One region of the Neobacillus terrisolis genome, then DNA from elsewhere that is predicted to be linked to it. Evidence: riboswitches for the same ligand, from Rfam matches in the RefSeq annotation. Region 1 holds a riboswitch; each other region holds the start of a gene.
The links. Region 1 has a riboswitch for glycine ahead of gcvT (glycine cleavage system aminomethyltransferase GcvT). Riboswitches for the same ligand answer to the same signal wherever they lie in the genome.
Positions count from the first base shown of each region.

Region 2: linked by a shared signal. The riboswitch ahead of ACI48O_RS03985 (amino acid permease) and the one ahead of gcvT (glycine cleavage system aminomethyltransferase GcvT) in region 1 are both predicted to bind glycine.
Region 3: linked by a shared signal. The riboswitch ahead of ACI48O_RS17645 (ACT domain-containing protein) and the one ahead of gcvT (glycine cleavage system aminomethyltransferase GcvT) in region 1 are both predicted to bind glycine.

Region 1 is NZ_JBKFGH010000018.1:84,111-91,395, forward strand. It holds gene gcvPA (aminomethyl-transferring glycine dehydrogenase subunit GcvPA) at 1-1,272, opposite strand, end outside; gene gcvT (glycine cleavage system aminomethyltransferase GcvT) at 1,411-2,517, opposite strand; glycine riboswitch at 2,698-2,786, opposite strand; gene ACI48O_RS12390 (DEAD/DEAH box helicase) at 3,065-4,753, shown strand; gene ACI48O_RS12395 (YqhG family protein) at 4,731-5,537, shown strand; gene ACI48O_RS12400 (YqzE family protein) at 5,630-5,809, opposite strand; gene ACI48O_RS12405 (shikimate kinase) at 5,862-6,356, opposite strand; gene comGG (competence type IV pilus minor pilin ComGG) at 6,372-6,752, opposite strand; gene comGF (competence type IV pilus minor pilin ComGF) at 6,753-7,285, opposite strand, start outside; gene ACI48O_RS12420 (hypothetical protein) at 7,171-7,285, opposite strand, start outside.
Region 2 is NZ_JBKFGH010000006.1:335-7,619, reverse strand. It holds gene ACI48O_RS04010 (MFS transporter) at 1-90, opposite strand, end outside; gene ACI48O_RS04005 (FadR/GntR family transcriptional regulator) at 672-1,406, opposite strand; gene ACI48O_RS04000 (SDR family NAD(P)-dependent oxidoreductase) at 1,582-2,340, opposite strand; gene ACI48O_RS03995 (transketolase family protein) at 2,382-3,329, opposite strand; gene ACI48O_RS03990 (transketolase) at 3,329-4,162, opposite strand; gene ACI48O_RS03985 (amino acid permease) at 4,599-5,963, opposite strand; glycine riboswitch at 6,112-6,191, opposite strand; gene ACI48O_RS03980 (ribosomal maturation YjgA family protein) at 6,472-6,903, shown strand; gene ACI48O_RS03975 (lysophospholipid acyltransferase family protein) at 6,946-7,285, shown strand, end outside.
Region 3 is NZ_JBKFGH010000029.1:61,150-68,434, reverse strand. It holds gene ACI48O_RS17650 (DEAD/DEAH box helicase) at 755-2,506, shown strand; glycine riboswitch at 2,640-2,716, shown strand; gene ACI48O_RS17645 (ACT domain-containing protein) at 2,835-3,110, shown strand; gene ACI48O_RS17640 (PFL family protein) at 3,125-4,486, shown strand; gene ACI48O_RS17635 (lytic transglycosylase domain-containing protein) at 4,570-5,574, shown strand; gene ACI48O_RS17630 (YwbE family protein) at 5,655-5,849, opposite strand; gene ACI48O_RS17625 (hypothetical protein) at 5,849-6,052, opposite strand; gene ACI48O_RS17620 (sporulation protein) at 6,374-6,763, shown strand; gene ACI48O_RS17615 (DedA family protein) at 6,850-7,285, shown strand, end outside.

The DNA.
Region 1 (7,285 bases):
CAGCATATGTCCTGATAACTCGGGATAATCCCTTCCAAGATCGTAACCGCCAATGATTCCCTGTTCCAGCAACTTTTGATTGACTGTTTTTACCGATTTATTCAGCTTAATGACGAACTCATTAAAGGATGGACCGTTAAAAGCCATTTCAAAGCCTGCTTCTGACAATGACTTTTTCGCATAATGGGCCTTTTGGATATTGGCAAGTGCCATTTCCTTTACTCCTTGTTTGCCAAGCGCTGTCATTGCAACAGATGCCGCTAATGCATTCAAAGCCTGATTTGAACAAATATTGGACGTTGCTTTATCACGACGAATATGCTGTTCACGCGCTTGAAGTGTAAGAACAAAGCCACGGCGCCCTTGGTCATCAAGTGTTTGACCCACAAGTCTTCCCGGAACCTTCCGCATTAATTTATTGGTTACTGCAAAAAATCCGCAATGTGGCCCGCCGAAAGCTGTTGGAATTCCAAACGGCTGTGCATCACCTACGACAATATCGGCACCGAATTTCCCAGGAGGTGTTAATGCTCCCAGCGAAAGAGGATTGCTTGAGACGACAAACATCGATTTTTGAGAATGGACGATTTCTTCAATTTCTTTTAATGGTTCAATTTGCCCGAAAAAGTTTGGATATTGAACGATAAAAGCGGCTACCTCTTCTGAGACAAGCTCTTTTAGAGCAGCTAAATCCGTTACCCCTTCATGATAAGGGATTTCAACCACTTCGATGTACTGTCCCTTTGCGTATGTTTTTAATACATCCTTTGCTTCCGGATGGACAGCGCTTGAAACAAGTACTTTTTTTCTCTTTGTTTGTCCAGCGGACAGCATTGCTGCTTCTGCCAAGGCAGTTCCCCCATCATACATGGAAGAGTTTGCCACATCCATTCCAGTTAACTCACAGATCATGGTTTGAAATTCAAAGATAGCTTGAAGCTCTCCTTGAGAAATCTCTGGTTGATACGGTGTATAGGCGGTATAGAATTCGGAACGTGAAATCACATGATCCACAATCGTTGGAATGTAATGGTCATAAACACCTGCACCGAGAAAGGAAGTATATGACTTTAAGTCAGCATTCTTTCCTGCTAGTCGTGATAATTCTTTTAGTAAAGAAGGTTCAGATTTCGCAGGTTTAATTTGATATTCTCCCGTAAACCGGACCGGCTCCGGAATATCATTAAACAATTCAGATACTGAGTTGACACCGATGGTAGACAGCATTTCCTTTTTATCATTGTCTGTCATCGGTAAATAGCGGTGTTTCATTGCATTTCCCCCAATACTATTTCCTATTTTATGTTTGTTGATTTCCGCTCCAGGTGCTCCCGTGACACCTTCTCCCGCAGGAGTCTCGCACCTGCAGCGAAGATCAACAAAGTAAGCTTAATAATTATGAACAATTTTTTATTTTCTACTTCTTTTATAAAACGGGGTTTGAACTACTTGGGCTTTTATGCGTTTCCCGCGAATTTCAACTTCGAGTTCCGTACCTATATGAGTATGTTCTGCATGTAACAAAGCAAGACCGATGTTTCTTTTTAGAGTAGGCGATTGGGTACCGGTTGTGACCTCGCCGATTTTATTGCCATCTTTGAAAACGGGGTAGCCGTGTCTTGGGATGCCGCGGTCGATCATTTCTATACCAATAAGCTTTCGGGCCGCTCCCTGTTCACGTTGTTTCTTAAGTACGGCTTTTCCGATAAAATCATCTTGTTTATTAGTCTTTACTGCAAAGCCAATTCCTGCCTCGATCGGCGTAATATTTGGAGAAAGCTCTTGGCCATAGAGAGGAAGCATCGCCTCAAATCTTAACGTGTCCCTTGCCCCTAAGCCACAAGGAAGTATTCCTTCGTCCCATCCAGCTTCAAGTATATCCTGCCATAATGACACAACATCCTTAGCAGAACAGTAAATTTCAAACCCATCTTCTCCCGTGTATCCTGTCCTGGACACTAAGGCTTCAATCCCATTCAAAGCAACGCCTGTTTCAAATTGAAAAAATCCAATATCGGTTAAATTCATTTTTGGACTAAGCTTTTGAAGGATTTGCTCTGAAAGAGGTCCCTGTAAAGCCAATTGCGCAGTTTGTTCCGATTGATTCTGTAATTTTACATCCCCTTCAAGATGTTTTGCGAGCCAATTGTAATCTTTATCAATATTTGAGGCATTGACAACCAGCAAGTAATGATAGTCAGTCAGTTTGTAAATTAATAAATCATCGACTGTGCCCCCATTTTCATAACACATTGCGGTGTATTGAGCAGCCCCTCTTTTGATTTGTGAAACATCATTTGTCATCATTTTTTGTAAGAAAGAAAGACTGTCGGGTCCTATAACTTCTATTTCTCCCATATGTGAGACATCGAATAAGCCAGCCCTGGTCCGAACTGCTTCATGCTCTTCCTTGATTCCTGAAAATTGAACAGGCAGCTCCCAGCCCCCAAAATCGATGGTTTTGGCACCATATTGTTTGTAAACTTCAAAGACAGGTGTTCTCTTCAACTCAGACATTGTTTTCCCCCTCAACATTACTTGGTTAGCACGCTTGAAAACCCTTTTTTCAGAAACTAAAAAAGGACAGAAACCTCCCGTTGTTCAAACGGTGGGTCTCTGTCCTGGCACCTGAAAGTTTACCGTAACCGGCTGTCCCCTTTGGTGGCTCCATTAAAGTCGGAGCGCTCTCCAGAGTTGCGTCAAACAAGAGTTCTTTTGCCTGAGAGATTCGCATGAGTGCTTGCTCCTTCGGCGCTACATAAAGTAGTCTCTCCCCTTGTTATCATTCGCACCAATATTTTTTTCATACTTGGATACACTAATACCCAAATAATGCGAAAAAACATTTTACAGATTTAATAATGTGGCAAATTTCAAAACTTATTAACTATTTCCATCCTACCATCGATAAGCCTGGTTGAGCAATATATTATTACTTTGTTAATTTAAAGTTCTGTAAATTTTGGCTGTTGATTTGCGCTCCAGGTGCTCGCTTCAATCAACAGAGAGGAAAAAATCAACATTGTTCTTTAACACAACCTAATATATAAAGGAGCTGTAAATTATGTCCGTGCAAATCGATTTTGATTCATCCTGGACGGATGAATTTTTGCAAAGAATGACAAATGACGGACCATGGGGAAATTGGGAACTATTCAAATTGGCGGTAGATGTCGAAAAGCATACTGTTATACCTGAGTTTGAAGGACTTCAGGCACCCTTACATCTCCCAGATTTAACCCCCCTCCCACACCAGCTTGAGGTTGCCAAGCAAGTCTTTGAAAACATGAACGGAAAAGCTATATTAGCAGATGAGGTTGGACTTGGAAAAACCATTGAGGCAGGTTTGATTTTAAAAGAATATATGATTCGGGGTCTAGTAAAAAAAGTATTAATTCTCGTTCCTGCTTCATTAGTAACTCAGTGGGTCATGGAGCTAAATTCAAAATTCTTTATTCCAGCTGTTTCCCAACGAAAAAGCTATGTTTGGGAGCAGTTTGATGTCGTAGTATCATCAATTGATACCGCAAAGCGAAGCCCTCATCGCGAAATTATTTTTGAACAAAATTATGATTTAATCATTATTGATGAGGCTCATAAGCTAAAAAACAATAAAACAAAAAACTATGAGTTTGTCCAAAGCTTAAAAAAGAAATTTTGTTTATTGCTAACAGCTACTCCGATTCAAAATCGAATTGAAGAAATCTTTAATCTCGTTTCATTACTTAAGCCTGGTCATTTAGGAAATGAAACAGCGTTTTTTGAAAAATATAAACGGGAAGCCCGTTCCATTAACGATGACCAGCATTTAAAAGATCTCGTCAATAAAGTGATGATTCGCAACCGTAGAGCTGATACAGGGATCGAATGGACGAAACGAAAAGTCGAGACCATCCCGATTGAATTTACCGCGGAGGAAAAAAACTTATATGATTCCATCTCTAACTTGCGTTCTGAAGATAATTGGATTACTTCAAGCCAATTTTCATTAATGACCCTGCAGCGGGAGGCCTGTAGCAGTCGTGAAGCAGTTTATTTTACATTAAAGAACATGCTCGAAAAACAAGAAAATCCAACGCCCTATTTTGCCGAAACAGTTCAAACATTAATGGCAAAAGTGGAGGCGATTCAAACTAACTCAAAAGCAAATAAGGCGCTTGAATTAATCCAATCCGTTAATGATAAAGTAATTATTTTTACAGAATATCGGGCAACCCAAATGTATCTGCAATGGTTTCTTAAACAGCATGGCATTACCTCCGTTCCGTTCCGAGGCGGTTTTAAGCGCGGCAAAAAAGATTGGATGAGGGAACTGTTTCAGAAGCAGGCTCAGGTGTTAATTGCCACTGAAGCGGGTGGCGAGGGGATAAACCTGCAGTTTTGTAACCACATCATCAATTTTGATTTACCATGGAATCCGATGCGATTGGAGCAACGGATTGGCCGGATTCACCGACTCGGTCAGGAAAAGGATGTAATGATTTATAATCTTGCTACAAAAAACACAGTGGAAGAGCATATTTTAAAGCTGTTATATGAGAAAATCCATCTGTTTGAGAAAGTAATTGGCGAGCTGGATGACATTTTAACGAAATTAGAGTTTGGCAATTTCGAAGATCATTTGATCGATATCTTTGGCCATTCAGCATCTGAAGGTGAAATGCGGATTAAGATGGAGAATTTAACTTCGATGATTCAATTTGCCGAAGAAATGAAAGCAGGTGAAACAAGTGCAGCAGCAGGAAATTCATAATTTTTTAGAACGCTATTTTCAATCAAACAGCTGTGAAATTTTAGACAATCAACGTGGATACATGGTTGTTCAGCTAACAAATGAGCTGGATAAAGAATTAATGAACCGCCCCTTCTATTGGCATTATCTTGAGAAAACGGGCGGAATTCCAAACCCGATGATACTAACGTTAATCACAAATTCCCAAATGGCGCCGGATCATGTTAAGGGAGAAACGATCCATTTTGGCTCGCCCCGTCTCCATCAAATTTTCAAGTCTGCAAAAAGCTTAGCAGGCTATATCCGGCTCTACGAAAATCACAATCAAAGCCCCGGTAGGCAAACACCGATGTACCCTTGGCTCGGGCTTAATGTAAAAATCTCCTACCAATGTGATCGCAAGCGTGATGTTTTTAAATCGATTGGGCTCCAGCTAATTAACGGAGGAATGATTGAAAATTTTCATGATCGGCTCCTGCAAATTTCCTTAACTCCCAAAATCCCTGACTATTCTTTTACCTTATCCCCGCTTGTTATGCCGAAAAGCGGTATAAAAAGAATAGAACAATACTTAAGAACTGGCATCGAGCAAGAAAATCACACGTGGGCAGATGAAGCAAGAATGAGATGGAAGCAAGACTTAGATCTCCTGCATCACTTTTATGAAGAGGATGAAAATAATGAGAACTTTGAAGTAGAAAGAAAAGCCTTACAAGAACAGTATGAACCAAAAATCAAGATCGAGATTATTAACGGCGGCTTGTTTTATTTAACTGACAACGCGATTGAAAAACTTCCTATTTAGTAATCGGATAAACCCAGCTCTTAGGTACGTAAGCGCGAATATACCAATAAACAAACGAAGGAGACTAGCCGCAATACGGTTAGTCTCCTCTGCTATTTCCTCCGTTTCAACATCGTGATTACTGCGTAGGGGATAACCCCAAACCAGTGATATAAAAACGGTTCTTTTGTCTCTTTTTTTTCGTGCTTTTGTTTCTTTCTAATATCCTTTGGCTGATCAATATATTTTACAAATGTTTGGGTTATATATTTGACGTAATCATTGGTTTTCATTGAACATACCTCCGTTCGTACTTCCGATAACAGTATGTCCAAATCTAATCCTTTAAAAACTTGAAATGATTTCTTTTACGATTGAAGCTACATCTTTCCCATTCGTATCCACCTTAACATGACAGCAATCCTCATAAATAGGGTGCCGCTGTTTGTATAAATCCAGGAGGGTATTTTGCTTATCTTGTTTCAGTAATGGTCTAGTTTGGTCGTTCTGGAGCCGCTCCAAAATAGCCTCAGGGTCAGCATCTAAAAAGACTACTACTCCATGTTCCTTCATCCACTGCCTATTTTCTTCTTTTAAAATAATTCCGCCCCCAGTCGTAATTACGGCATCCTTTGCCGGAAGCTCTTTTACCATATTCGCTTCAAGCTCTCTGAAGTAAGCCTCCCCTTCTTCAGCGAATATTTCATTGATGCTTTTCCCCTCTTGTTTCACTATTTCTTCGTCCGTATCCAATACCGGCACTCCAAGAGCCGTAGCTAGTTTTTTACCAACCGTCGTTTTCCCGGCGCCCATTAAACCGATCAAATAAATTGCCCGCACTTTTCTATCCCCTGTTCAATTCTTTTCCACCCATTTTATCATTTTTTTGAGAGATTTGTTATAATAAGCAAACCCAATTGCCTTTTCACCAGTTGTAAGGGTTATTGTAAAAGTAATTTTCAGTGTAGTCCCGAGATCCTCTTTACTAAAGTTCACTCTCCCCCTTGTTAAATTCAATACTCCCGTGTTCATAATTGGGTCCCCATTCTGCAATTGAATTTCAAGTTTTCTTACAGAATATAAAAATAAGTATTCCTGCTTTAAGATTGATTCTGTTTCATGGGCTAGTTTTTTTTCAATGACATATTGCTGAGTATAGATGGCAAAAAAGGTCGAAGCTAATAAAAGAATGGTAAAAGAAAGAGGATAGATAAACCCTTTTTGATTATGAAGCATTCAATAAACCACATCCCTAATCAGGACAGGCACGGCTTCTCGATATTGATTGCCGTATAGATCCGTAACACTTACAGATACCCCGTTAAGGAGCCTTTCAAATTGAAAAGAATGAACTTGTTGTAACAGGATTTCATGTCCTTTATTATCCACTCTTCGCCTTAAATTTGCCCCATATTTCTCATAAATGATTAATTGTCCATCTCTTTCTAATTGCAATCTTTGACTGGAAACAGAAATATTTTGACTCATTCTTATTTCCTTTTTGATTTGGCTTATAAAAATCTCCCACTCTAAGCGTTGAATCCTCATTTCAATAGGATGCTGATGGATAAGGATTGGGACGATCACAGGTAAGAAAGAAACAATTAGACAAAAAATTGAAAAGGATAGAAGCACTTCCGCAAGTGTAAACCCTCTACTGTTCAGGACTTTGACATGTTTTATGGACGTTTGCATCAACATCTTTATACTCAACACACACCTTTTTTTGTGACATCTCCTCACTCCAGCGGATTTCGTACGTTGTGCCA
Region 2 (7,285 bases), on a different contig from region 1:
TATCGCTATTACAAAACAAAGAAACAGAAATGGAATTAATCTTAACGTAACTTTTTTGGTTGTCGATCGCTCTAATTGAAGTAGATCCAAAATAATTCCTCCTTATGGTTTCATACCTACTAGTTTTTAGTCACAGACAAGTTTATTAATAGCTTTATTTTGTTCGACCACTAAATTTTAAACGCTTACAAATGTACGTAATTCTTGGATATTGGAGCAAAAAAACATCACCCCAACTAAATGCTTTACTACAATAATAAACGATTGTTCCTAACATTAAAATGATGTTAAAAAAACTTGACTATATTATCAAAAAATAAACACTACTAAAATAAAATATTAATGATACCTTCACTACTTTTCTTACATGTTCTTAATTCTAATCAAAAAAATTACCTTTTGACCCCTTTCCGATTTTTTCACAGCGTATACATATTATCTTTCTCGATAATTGTATTCTTGACTACTTGTCTACTAAGGTACCTTATATATTTAATATACTTTCGTAACTATTGATTGTCAATAAGATAATGAAACTTCTTTGAATAAAAAAAACCTAAGACCAAGGAGAGTTACCCCTTTGTCTTAGGCTTTTTGAATTCCCCTTTTATCTTACAGGGGAACATCATCGATATGTTTTGTTCTAGGTTTAAATGCAACTTCTAAGTGCTCTAATCTTTCCAATAGCGATCATATAAGTTTTGCATATGAAAAGTCATGATTCTTTCTGCTTCCTTATCATCACGATCCTCTATTGCTTTAATAAGCATTTGGTGCTCAGCAAAATTACGGTCTCGATAATCTGGGCGAGTTACAGTTCGATCACGTAAAAATTTCCACATTTCCTGTTGTTTCATCGCTGTACTAATAGCAGCCATGATACTTATAAATAAATCATTATGAGACGCCTTAGCGATCCCGTTATGTAATGCTTCATCTGTTTCGGGTACATAATAACCAGCCTTCGTTTCTTCCTCCATCTTATTGATGGTTGAACGCAGGTTCTCTATATCTTCATCCGTTGCTCTTAATGCAGCAAATTTACATATTAGCGGCTCGATACTCATTCTTGCTTCAACGATATCTTCAGGGGATACTGATTCATGCAAGATAGTTGATTGAGGGTTTTCAGGAGCAATTTGATTGTTCTTAACATAAACCCCTTCACCTTGACGAGAATAAATAAGGCCATTCAATTCCAAAGCACTGAGGGCTTGTCTAACAGGTGCACGACTTACTCCAAATTGCTCGCAGAGCTCTCTTTCAGCAGGAAGTTTATCGCCTATTTTTAAGGAACCCGACTGGATTTCAGAAAGAATTTGATTATAAATTTGAATATATAATTTTTTGCTGGATACTGGATTAAAACTAATAATAACCACTTCTCTCCATATATTTTGAATCATTTTTTTATAGTTAGATTATATACTTTTCCTTTTTTACGGGCAACACACTTATTCATTAAGAAAACTGCATTAGGCCCACTTAAGATTAAGACAAACTGGTTTATAAACCGCAAATTTTCTCCCTTAAAATACAAACAGGCATACCAGTGTGGATGCCTGTTATTGTATGTATTTCCTAATCCATGTGGGAACCACCGTTAATGTCTATTTCTTCACCAGTAATATAAGAAGCTTCTTCTGAAGCTAAAAAGGCAATTGTAGCTGCGATTTCGCTTGTTTCTCCAGGTCTTCCCATTGGGATTCCTGCAATAACAGCTTTAGCATCTTCTTCAGGTAGGGACTTCCAAATCTCAGTATTAACAAGACCTGGAGCTACACAGTTTACTGTAATTCCGTCCAGTGCCACTTCACGTGCTAAGTTTTTAGAGAATCCTAATACAGCTGCTTTTGAAGCAGAATAGTGCGGACCTCCAAATACTCCCCCACCTCGTTTTGCTGATACAGAGGAAAGACTGATAATTCTTCCAAACTTTTGTTTTTTCATCGTTTCTAAGACTGCTTGAGTACATAAGAACAGCCCAAACATATTCACATTAAATACCCGTGTAATGTCCTCAAGTGTCATATCTTGTACGGTCACTTTTTGTGAAATTCCGGCATTATTAACGAGGATATCAATTCTTCCAAACGTTTTAAGCGTTTTTTCTACCATTGCGTCACAAGATTCTTTGCTAGTAACGTTTAATTCTACCCCTAAAGCCTTGCCACCCGCCTCGGTAATCGCATTTACTGTTTCTTGAACACCTTCAAAATTTATATCGGCAATTACAACAGCTGCTCCTTGCTTTGCAAGTGTTAAAGCAATTGTTCGCCCGATTCCTTTTTTCGAACCACTTCCCGTAACAATGGCTACTCTATCTTTTAATTCAAACATTCTCGATCTCTCCTATTTTAAAAAGTTTCTTGGAATGAATACTAAAGAATTTCTTTCGCAGTTTTTACTATATTTTCAATCGTAATTCCATTTAGTTCTAATAGTTTTTCATATGGTGCAGATTGTCCGAACTTATCCTGGACCCCAATTCTTCTAACGATACCCTTTCCTTCTTCAGCAACGACTTCACATACTGCACTTCCAAGACCATTTAAAATATTATGATCTTCTACTGTAATGATCTTGCCAACCTTGAGACAGTCAACGACTGCTTCACGGTCAAGTGGTTTAATCGTATGCATGTCTAATAGCTTGACAGAGATTCCTTCTTTTTCTAAAGCTTTTACAGCTTCTAATGCAAGATATACCGTATCACCATTTGCAATGATTGCCAGGTCTTCTCCATCCTTTACCTGCTTTGCTTTTCCAATCGTAAATTCTTCCTTCTCATCATAGATGATTGGAACAGCATCTCTTGTAAAACGAAGGTATACTGGACCATGAATTTCTGCAGCTTGTTCTACTAATTTTTTAGTAGAATAATAGTCTGCACCCATCACGACAGTCATGTTTGGAATCGTTCTTAATACTCCCATATCCTCAATACTTTGATGACTTGCTCCATCATTTGCTGGGGTAAGGCCACCATGAGAACAAGCAATTTTAACATTCAAGTTCGGATAACAAATTTCTTGTCTAATTTGCTCCGCCATTCTTAACGAACCAAATACTGCGTAAGTGCTTACAAAAGGAATTTTGCCTGTTGTCGCAAGCCCTGCAGCAACTCCTGCACCATTTTGCTCGGCAATCCCAACGTTAACATGTTGATTTGGCAGTTGCTTCGCGAATTCAGTAGTCTTACATGACTTACCGATATCAATATCGACTACATATATATTCTTGTTCTTTTTCCCTAATCGGACAATCTCATCCCCAAAAGCTTCTCTTGTGGCTTTTTTCGTTAGGATATCTTTTTCTAAGATACTCATTATCTTAAACCTCCTGCTACTTCTGCCATTGCAAGTTCATATTCATCTTTATTTGGAGCGACACCATGCCAACTACCCACGTTTTCCATGAACGATACGCCTTTCCCTTTAACACTGTTGAACACAATGCACTTCGGCTTTCCGTTTTTTGCAGCTCTAATAGCGTCGAGGGTTTCAACAATCTCTTCCATTGAGTGGCCATCGATTCGTTTCGTTTCAAAACCAAAGGCAGCAAATTTCACTTCTAAATCCAGGTTTGGCATTACTTCTTCTGTTGTCCCGTCAATTTGCAAACCATTATCATCAACAAATACTACTAAATTATCTAAACGGTACTTAACAGCACTTTGCGCTGCTTCCCAAATTTGTCCTTCTTGGCACTCTCCATCGCCTAACATAGCGAACACTCTGTAATCCTTTAAATCCCGCTTGCCACCAAGTGCCATTCCAACTGCACATGAAAGGCCCTGCCCTAAAGAACCAGTCGAAATATCTATACCAGGACACTTTTTCATATCAGGGTGACCTTGAAAAGGTGATCCGTATTGTCTTAAAGTATGAATGGTTTCGTACGGCACAAATCCCAATAGTGCTAATGCTGAATATTGGATCGGGCAAACATGTCCTTTTGATAAAACAAAGCGATCACGGTCTTCCCATTTTGGGTTATTGGGATCAATATTCATTTCCCGAAAGTATAGGGCTGCAATGATATCTGCTGCAGATAAGGAACCTCCCGGATGCCCTGATTGTGCTTCGTAAATCATTGTTAATGCTGCTTGTCTTAACTCAATCGCTTTTTGCTTTAATTCTTCAATACTAATATCTTTCATCTCAGTCACCTCGTTAAATTATGACTTGCTGTTTTAAAAACCGGGTGTTTGTCATGTTGTATACTTGTCTACTAAGGTACCTTGTGTTTTTAGTGTACCTCCACAACTTTGAATAGTCAACAGTGATATTCGATTAAATATATTTTTTTTACGAGACTTGTTCTGCCTTGCTTTTAAAAAAGGGCTGTGTTAGAGACGAATGTTGATTTTGAGCACTCTGTTGATTGGAGCGGAAGGTGCGAGACTCCTGCGGGAGAAGGTGTCTCGGGAGCCCCCACAGGCGCTATGGCGCCGAGGAGGCTCCAGGACTCCCCCGCGGAAAGCGAGCACCTGGAGCGGAAATCAACAGCCAAATTTAACACAGCCAAAAACAAAAAAACCGCACAAGTGACAAATAATCACTGTGCGGTTCAATATGATGAATCGACTGTATTCTTTAAGCAGCCATTTTTTGAGCTTTTTCCTTTTTCTGTCTAAAATAATACAGTGTAAATAATAAAACAAACCATAAAGGTGTCATTAATAAAGCTGTGCGTGTTGCTTCAGCAATTAACATAACAATAAGAAGAAAACCAAAAAACGCTAGCACGGCATAATTAATAAATGGTGTGAATGGTGCTTTAAATATTGATTTTTCATGTAAATCTGGTCGTGTTTTTGAATAGCGAATATGAGAGATTAAGATAATACTCCAAACCCAAATAAAACAAATCGCACTAATGGTCGTCACTATTCCAAAAGCTTGTCCCGGGATAAGCCCACTTAATAGAGCTCCAGCCGAGATAACGACTGTTGATGTAAACAAAGCATTGCTAGGTACAGCATTTTTATTTAATTTAGCATATGAATTTGGGCCTTGGTCATTTTTGCTTAAGTTATATAAAATTCTACTCGTTGAGAACATTCCACTATTACAAGCGGAAGCAGCTGAAGTTAACACAACAAAGTTAATGATACCTGCAGCTAAAGGAATTCCTACTAAACTAAATGTTTTAACAAAAGGACTGGTAGCTGCATTCAACTGTTCCCATGGATTAATCATTAATAGTACAATAATCGCTCCCATATAGAAAAACAGAATTCGTAAAGGAATTTTGTTGATCGCGGATGGAATGTTCTTTTGCGGATTAGATGTTTCTGCTGCAGAAACCCCTACTAATTCTACGCCAACAAAGGCAAAGAGAACCATTTGAAACGATAATAAGAATCCAGTTATTCCGTTAGGGAATAAACCTCCAAATTCCCAAATGTTACTTACTGAAACGGTACCGGCATCCGTTTTGAATCCAATGACCAATAAAACAATACCAATTCCGATTAATGCAAGAATGGTAATAACCTTAATAATGGCAAACCAAAACTCTAACTCTCCAAAAAGCTTAACAGTCAATAAATTGAGCCCTAATAATATGACTAAACAAGCAATTGCAGGAACCCACTGCGGGATATCGAACCAATATTGTACATATACGCCAACTGCAATAATATCCGCCATCGCTGTCATGATCCAACAAAACCAATAGGTCCAACCAGTTACATACCCTGCCCACGGACCAATATAATCTGTTGCAAAGTCCGTAAAGGATTGATAGCCTGCATTAGATAAAAGGAGTTCCCCTAATGCCCTCATCACAAAAAACACTGCAATCCCAACAATTAAATAAGAGAAGATAATTGAAGGACCTGCTAATTGAATTGCTTTTCCTGAGCCTAAAAATAACCCTGTACCGATCGTACCACCAATTGCGATGAGCTGGACGTGCCGATTTTGCAAGTCCCGTTTTAATTCATGCTGTGCCAACTTAATTCCCCCATAATTTTTTTGTTTTTTCCTTCGTAACGATTAAAACGCAAATAAAAAAGAGACTGGAAAGCTCCAATCTCTTAAAACGACAGAATAAAAAATAGTATTTGCTATTTTTCCACGAAAAAAAATAACAAATAGTATTCGATACTCTTCTGTCCTTTTGCCTGAGATAATGAACCCTTCGGCGCCGCAAATCATTGCGGTCTCTCCAGAAGCTGCTCCTGCTATAGTTTGATCCATAGCAATCATAGCTTGCTAATATTTAATTGTTTGGTAGATGGAAAAGAAATACCTCTCCATCCTTTTATATTATTTTGCGATAATTTTAAATTTTATCAGTAACTTTTCGTTCAGTCAAGACCCTTTCAATTTCGTTCATATAAAAAATAATTATCTATTAAAAAGAATCAACTCTTGCTTCTGACGTTTAATCCTTGTATATTCAAATTTGGAATATCACAAATTTTATTGAAGACCCATACTGGTTATAAGAGTGATTGTAATGATTTCTCCGGCAACATCTAAAAATGAATCCATCAAACTTCGTAATTTGAGGATAGCTTATTTAATAGCCATCGTTATTACCATTTTATTAGGCCTAGCCTCCAGAAAATACAGCCATCTTCTTTTCATATTTGTAGCTCAGAATGCCGGCGATATGCTGTGGGCTATGATGGTCTATTTTGGCTTCCGCTTCCTATTTGTACATAAAAGCGTACTCACCTCCATTTTGCTTAGCTTATCGTTTAGCTTTGGCATTGAGTTCAGTCAGTTGTATCAGGGAGACTGGATCAATCAAATTCGTGGAACACTGCTCGGTGCATTAATCCTCGGTAAAGGATTTCTTACGATTGACCTAATTCGATATTCTGTTGGAATTATCATCGCGTCTATCCTGGATAAAATGATATTTTGTCCTCGTAAGCGTAAATAATCTTTGGGTTTAGTATATTAATTTGGAAGGGACTGGATTGAATTGATACATAAAATTGCCATCACTGTTGTTAGATTTTTATTGCACATCCGCTTTAAAATAAAAATTGAAGGATTAGAAAACATCCCTACGGGTGCCGCTATAATTGCTATGAACCATACTAGTAATTTCGATGCTCCGATGGTAGGTGTTCATACTCCACGCAAAATGTACATCATGGGGAAAGAAGAACTTTTTAGAAACAAGTTTTTTGGTTGGTTAATTCATGAATTAGGTTGTTTTCCGATCAAAAGAGGACAAGCCGATATCAAATCTCTAAAAAATACTTTAAGAATCCTAAAAGAAGGAAATCTATTTTCGATTTTCATTGAGGGATCACGTT
Region 3 (7,285 bases), on a different contig from region 1:
TCCAGGTTCACGGGAACAATCCCAAGCTGAATGTGCCCGTGTTGGCCCATTTTTCAGGTTCCCGGGACAATCCCAAGCTGAATGTGCCCGTTATGGTCCATTTTCTTGGTACACGGGCACAATCCCAAGCTGAATGTGCCCGCCATGGCCCATTTTCTTGGTTCACGGGAACAATCCCAAGCTGAATGTGCCCGTGTTGGCCCATTTTTCAGGTTCACGGGAACAATCCCAAGCTGAATGTGCCCGTTATGGCCCATTTTCCAGGTTCACGGGAACAATCCCAAGCTGAATGTGCCCGTTATGGCCCATTTTCCAGGTTCACGGGAACATTCCCAAGCTGAATGTGCCCGTGGTGGCCCATTTTCCAGGTTCACGAGAACAATCCCAAGCTGAGTGTGCCCGCCATGGCCCATTTTCTTGGTACACGGGAACAATCCCAAGCTGAATGTGCCCGCCATGTCCTATTTTCTTGGTTCCCGGGAACAATCCCAAGCTGAATGTGCCCGCCATGTCCCATTTTCCAGGTTCACGGGCACATTCACATCCTCGATTGTGCTTTAGTCCCCTCTTTTTCAGATTTCACTTCCGTTTAGGTCACTAATCAACAAGGTTCTCAAGGATAAAATTACCAAAATACCCCAATAAAATGTCCTTCATAGATCTTTAAAAAAGAATATTTGCCTTTTCGATAATAAACGCTCATTATTATAACGACAATATACATAGGAATGAAACAAGAAAGTAGGGATTTTGTTTGTCTGATTTTTTATCAATGGGAATCTCAGAACCAATCGTCAAAAAATTAACCGAATACGGAGTGGTAATTCCAACTCCCATCCAAGAACAAGCAATTCCATTTGTGATGGATGGTAAAGATATAATCGCCCAAGCGCAAACGGGGACAGGGAAGACGTTTGCGTTTATTTTGCCGATTCTTGAAAAACTTGCACCAGAAGCTGCTCACATTCAAGCTCTGATTGTAACGCCAACAAGAGAATTGGCCTTGCAAATTACCGATGAAGTGGAAAAACTAATCAAGGATATAGATGAAATCAATGTCTTAGCAGCATATGGTGGTCAAGATGTTGAGAAGCAATTAAACAAATTAAAGAAGAACATCCAAATTGTTGTTGGGACTCCTGGGCGGCTTCTCGATCATATTAGGAGAGGAACGATCGACCTATCCTCCTTGTCACACCTTGTTCTCGATGAAGCAGACCAAATGCTTCATATCGGGTTTCTTGATGAGGTGGAGGAAATTATTAAGGAAACTCCGGCAACACGGCAAACGATGTTATTTTCGGCAACGATGCCTGCTGAAATTAGAAAGCTTGCTCAGAAACATATGCGTGCACCTCAGTATATTCAAATTGAAAAAACGCAAGGACCGGCACAATCCGTTAAACAAATTGCGATCCATACAATTGACCGGGCAAAGCAAGCAACTCTTATTGAATTAATCGAAACGCATCGCCCGTTTTTAGCGGTTATTTTTTGCCGGACAAAACGCCGGGTCAGCAAGCTTTATGAGGCGCTCCGGGCACACGGCTTTAAGTGCGATGAATTACACGGAGACTTGACTCAGGCTAAAAGAGAACAGGTAATGAAAAGATTCCGTGATGCCGAGGTCCAATTGCTTGTAGCTACAGATGTTGCAGCTAGAGGTCTAGATGTAGAGGGAGTAACCCACGTCTATAACTATGACATTCCACAAGACGCAGAGAGTTATATTCACCGGATTGGCCGAACCGGTCGAGCAGGCATGACTGGCCTTGCGGTTACTTTATATGCATCCAAAGATCGCCCAGCTCTTGATTTAATTGAAAAAGAGCTAAATATTACAATTAACAAGCAAAACATCGGCAATATGAAGATGTCTGAAAATGAGTCAAAGGATAATGCAAGCAAACCAACCCGAAAGCAGCAAGCAAAAGGCAGGAAAAAACCTAGCTCAGGTAAAAAAGATTTGAATTCCCAAGATAGAAAAAGGGACGAGCGCTCTTCAGCAAGGAAAGGATCGAAAGAAGAACCTATTCGAGGAAAGAAAAGCGAACGCGGTTTTGAAAAATCACGAGGTGAGGGAAAGAAAACGGAACGCGGTTTTGAAAAATCACGAGGCGAGGGAAAGAAAAGTGAACGCGGTTTTGAAAAATCACGAGGTGAGGGAAAGAAGAGCGATCGCGGTTTTGAAAAATCACGAGGCGAGGGAAAGAAAACGGAACGCGGATTTGAAAAATCAAGTCGTGGAGGAAAGAAGAGCGATCGCGGCTTTGAAAAAACACGCGGTGAAAGAAAAAATACCGATGGCGAAACAAAAAATACAATAAAGAAATTTGAGGGAAAACCTGAAAAATCCAGAGGTCTAACAAAGAAAAATGACCGTTCCAAAGGTCCAGTTGAAAAAGAGCAATCTCAACGATCAAAGCCAATTCGTGGTACTTCTAAAACTGGTTCCAATAGAAAAAGTGCTAAAACAGGTGCTGGAAGAAAGAAAACCTCCCGATAAATTCACGCGACAAAAGGGATTTTCTTTTACCAAAATGAAAATCCCTATTGACGCTTCTGAAAATTATTGATAACATCACTTTGTTAATTAAATATTATAGTAAGCGATGAATGTTATGGATCAAACTATAACGGGAGCAGCTTCTGGAGAGACCGCGCAAAGTGGCGCCGAAGGATTCACAATCTCAGGCAAAAGGACAGAAGAGTAACGAATACATTAATGTGTATGTTATTCTACTGACTATAGAGATTGGAGATATTCCAATCTCTTTTTTAATATTTCGCGCAGAAATATTTTTATTTTAATATAATAAAATGGGGTGCTTAGGATGAAACAAAGACGTGCAGTTGTTAGTGTAATCGGAAAAGATCAGGTTGGGATTATCGCGAAAGTAACCAATATTTTGGCGGATAACAGTATTAATATTTTAGATATCAGCCAGACGATTCTGCAGGATTTCTTCACGATGATGATGCTGGTAGATGTATCCGGCAAGGAAAACCTTGAACAATTGCAAAAGCAATTCGATGAAGTAAGTGACGAATTAGGTCTAAAAATCAATATCCAGCTTGAGGAAATCTTCCAAGCCATGCACCGGATATAAGGAGGTTAACAAACATGAATATTGCCATTCAAGAAATGATGGAAACGATCCGTATGGTTCAAATGGAAAACCTCGATATACGTACGGTTACAATGGGGATTAACCTCCACGATTGTGCGGATTCAGATTTTGAAAAAATGAACCAAAAGGTCTATGACAAAATTACAACCTATGCGCGCCAGTTAAAAGAAGTGGCTGAACAGGTTGAGAAAGAATTTGGGATCCCGATCATCAATAAACGTGTTTCTATTACACCAATTGCAGAAATTCTTGGAAATGCAACCAAGGATCAGGCAGTTGAACTGGCGAAAACATTGGATAAAGCAGCTAAGGTACTTGGCATTGATTTTATCGGCGGGTATTCTGCTCTTGTACATAAAGGAATTGCCAAAGGTGACCAGACCCTGCTTGATGCACTTCCAGAGGCGTTAACGGTAACAGAGCGAGTTTGTTCGTCGATCTCCGTTGCGACAACGAGAACTGGGATCAATATGGATGCTGTCAGTAAACTTGGCCATATCATGAAGGAAGCGGCCGAGCGAACGAAAGACCAAAACGGCCTTGCTTGTGCCAAGCTCGTTGTTTTTTGTAATCCGGTGGAAGACAATCCATTTATGGCAGGAGCATTTCACGGATCTGGTGAAGGGGAAGTCGTTCTTAACGTTGGTGTCAGCGGACCTGGAGTTGTCTTAAATGCTCTTAAACGCCATCCTGAAGCAGACCTTGGTGAGGTGTCTGAAGTCATTAAAAAGACTGCCTTTAAAATAACCCGTGCTGGCGAGTTAATCGGTCGTGTCGTAGCCGAGCGTCTTGGAGTTCCATTTGGAATTATGGATTTATCGCTTGCTCCGACAAATGCGATTAATGACAGTGTCGCAGAAATTTTGGAAGAAATCGGGCTTGAGCGAGTTGGAACTCATGGAACGATTGCTGCACTTGCGTTGATGAATGATGCGGTGAAAAAGGGCGGAGCGATGGCTAGCTCCTATGTCGGCGGTCTTAGCGGTGCCTTTATTCCAGTTAGTGAGGATAACGGGATGATTCGCGGAATCCTTGATAATGCCTTAACGCTTTCTAAGCTGGAAGCAATGACCTGTGTTTGCTCTGTCGGTCTTGATATGATCGCCATTACTGGTGATGTTACCCCTGCGACTTTATCAGCGATTATTGCGGATGAGGCAGCAATTGGGATGATTAATAAGAAAACCACAGCGGTTCGCATCATTCCGGTACCGGGTAAGCAAGAGGGCGATATGGTTGAGTTTGGCGGATTGCTTGGCCGTGCTCCTGTAATGGGTGTCAACCAATTTAGTTCTGAAAAATTTATCCGACGTGGTGGAAGAATTCCTGCTCCACTCCAAGCATTAATCAATTAATTCAGGACCATTCCTGACTTTGGCATAAATTTACAGTGACCGAAAAAAAGGATATTTTAATCAACTTAAGCGAGGAATCTCCCTTGAATAAATATCTTGTCCCAATACAAAAAAATATTAAGCCAGTTTTAAAGGGTTGGATTTGGCCTTTTTTTCGCCAAGTCTTAATCCTTATCGGCATTTTAGCTGTTTTGATTTTTTTAGCTGGAAAAATTGATTGGGAGCCATTCGAGAATTGGGCTTTTGAAAAAATGGCTCGTCAAGAACCGATTGGACAACAGACATCCTTCCCGATGCAGGGGAAGGTGAGTGTCAGTGATACGGTAGAGTATAAAAAGGAACAGTATTTAATTTTTAAAACAAATATAAAAAATACGGTCCAGCTGGTACTCTCCAAGGTTGGAATTAAAAGTAACACTCCGAATCAAAGCTTAACGAGTATAAGTGACGAAATTGCTAAAAACAGCAAATTTAATGATTTAACCTTCACTAATTTTGAATTAGAGACGGACGAGGCAACGGATACTAAGAAAACCTTATCGGACTGGGACATCATTAAAGACAATCTTAGTGACGGTTTTAGTGCCCTTGCTGATATGTTAGCGGTTAGGGTCATGACTGAGAACGGAGAACCAATCATAGTGAAGGTTATTGATGATAAACCTGTCGTGGTCGAATATGATTCATCTGATAAAATCATGAGATGGGGCAAGGAAATTCAAGCAGCTTCTGAAAAATACGGAATTGATCCTGCCATTATCGCTGCGGTTATTGAACAGGAATCAGGCGGTAATCCTGATGCCAATAGTCCGGCTGGAGCGATCGGCTTGATGCAGTTAATGCCTAAAACGGCTGAAGGTTTAGGCGTTAATCCTTATGATCCTGCTCAGAATATAGAGGGCGGTACAAAATATTTAGCCATTCAGCTTAATCGTTTTGGAAGCTTGGAACTTGCTCTGGCTGCATATAATGCCGGTCCAGGAAATGTGCTCAACTCGAGGTATTTGTATATCTCTGAGACCCAGAACTATATTCGAAATGTGCCTGCTTTAGTTAATAAATACCAAAGCCAATTTACAGAGATGTAAGAACCGCTGAAATTTACGGTTATAAATAGAGCTGACCCGAAAAGTCGTGTTGAACGGCTTACGGGTCAGCTTTTTTTAACCTATTTTTCTACTTCCTTAACTCTTCCTACCTGTCCGTCCATTAGTCGTACTTTGATCCCGTGGGGATGAAAGCTTGATTTGGTTAGGATATCTTTGACGACTCCACTCGTTAGTTTTCCAGACTTTTGATCCGCTTTAAGAACAATTTTAACCGAGGAACCTGTAGTAATCTCATTTCGATTTTGCCCGCTCATTATACACCTGTTCTTCTGCTTTGATTATTCGTCTTTTTAGTTCGTTGGCTTTTCATTTTTTGAGTGGTTGTTGAGGCATTAGCGTAAGACTTGCCATTTGTAGTTTGTTTTTTCTTATTTTCAAGCTGTTGTTTAATGGCTTCTTGAAGGCTCATTTTCTTTTTTTGGTTTTCTGTATGGTCGTCTTGCTTTTGGTCTGTCATCATTATGTCTCCAATCTATTTAGTATTTCAATTATACTCTATTGTTCCTCTGTTAGGGACAGATTAACTATTGACTTTAAAGTTCATTGCCTTTATCCTAAATTTAATTATATATCGTTTCCTTTAAAGGGGAGTAGCTTTAACAGCAAAGTCGTCATTTCGGAGGTCATTCTCTCGGCTTTGTTGGCAGCGTTCATGTTGTTAGCCAGACCTTTACCTGTTTATGGTAAGGGTCTTTTTTATTATGTACCGTTACCAAAACCTGGTAACGGTATTTTGTTTTATTTTACAAAAAATAAAAAAGGTAGGAGGAATGGACAGATGATGCTAAGAAAATACATGTCACTGATAGGAATTGGTTCTGCAAGGGTAGATTTAATCATAGATAAAAATAAGTACAGGGCTGGTGAAACCGTTACTGGGCGATTCAAATTAATGGGGGGAACGGTCGAGCAGCAAATTAGAAGGATCGAATGTGATTTCGTAAAAACGAATAATCATACGGAAGAGGAAGAAACCATCGGGACAGTAACGATTCTAACTTCACAGCAAATTGATTCCGGTGAGCATAGTCAAGCTTCGTTTCAATTTACATTACCTTCTGACATTGAACTTACAACGCAAAATATCTCCTATCATTTTAAGTCAAAGTTAATCTTTGATGAAGGAGTAAAAAGTCTGGATTTTGATCCAATCTTTATTATCGAGTGAGGCAGTTTTACAGAAGATTTGTCATCGGTTTGTTATAATGAAGTAAAACCGATGGAATATATAGGAATTTATCTTGGAGGAGAAACATGCAAACTTGGATTACCGATTTTATGGAGCATTTTGGCTATTTGGGGATTTTTATATTAATGTGTTTAGAAAACGTATTTCCACCTATTCCATCAGAATTAATTCTCCCGTTTGGGGGATTTATGACAACTAATTCGGATTTAAATGTATTAGGTGTAATCTTTGCTGCTACGGGTGGCTCTCTTTTGGGGGCGGTTATTTTATATGGAGCCGGGCTGCTCCTTGATGTTGAAAGACTATTAAAAATTGTTGATAGATGGGGAAAGGTCCTGCAGTTAAAACAACAGGATATCCTTAAAGCAGATGAATGGTTTGATAAACATGGTTATTGGACAGTTTTGTTCTGCAGAATGATTCCGTTGATTAGAAGTTTAATTTCCATTCCTGCAGGGATGTCCAATATGAAGTTTATTCTTTTCCTATTTTTCACTACTG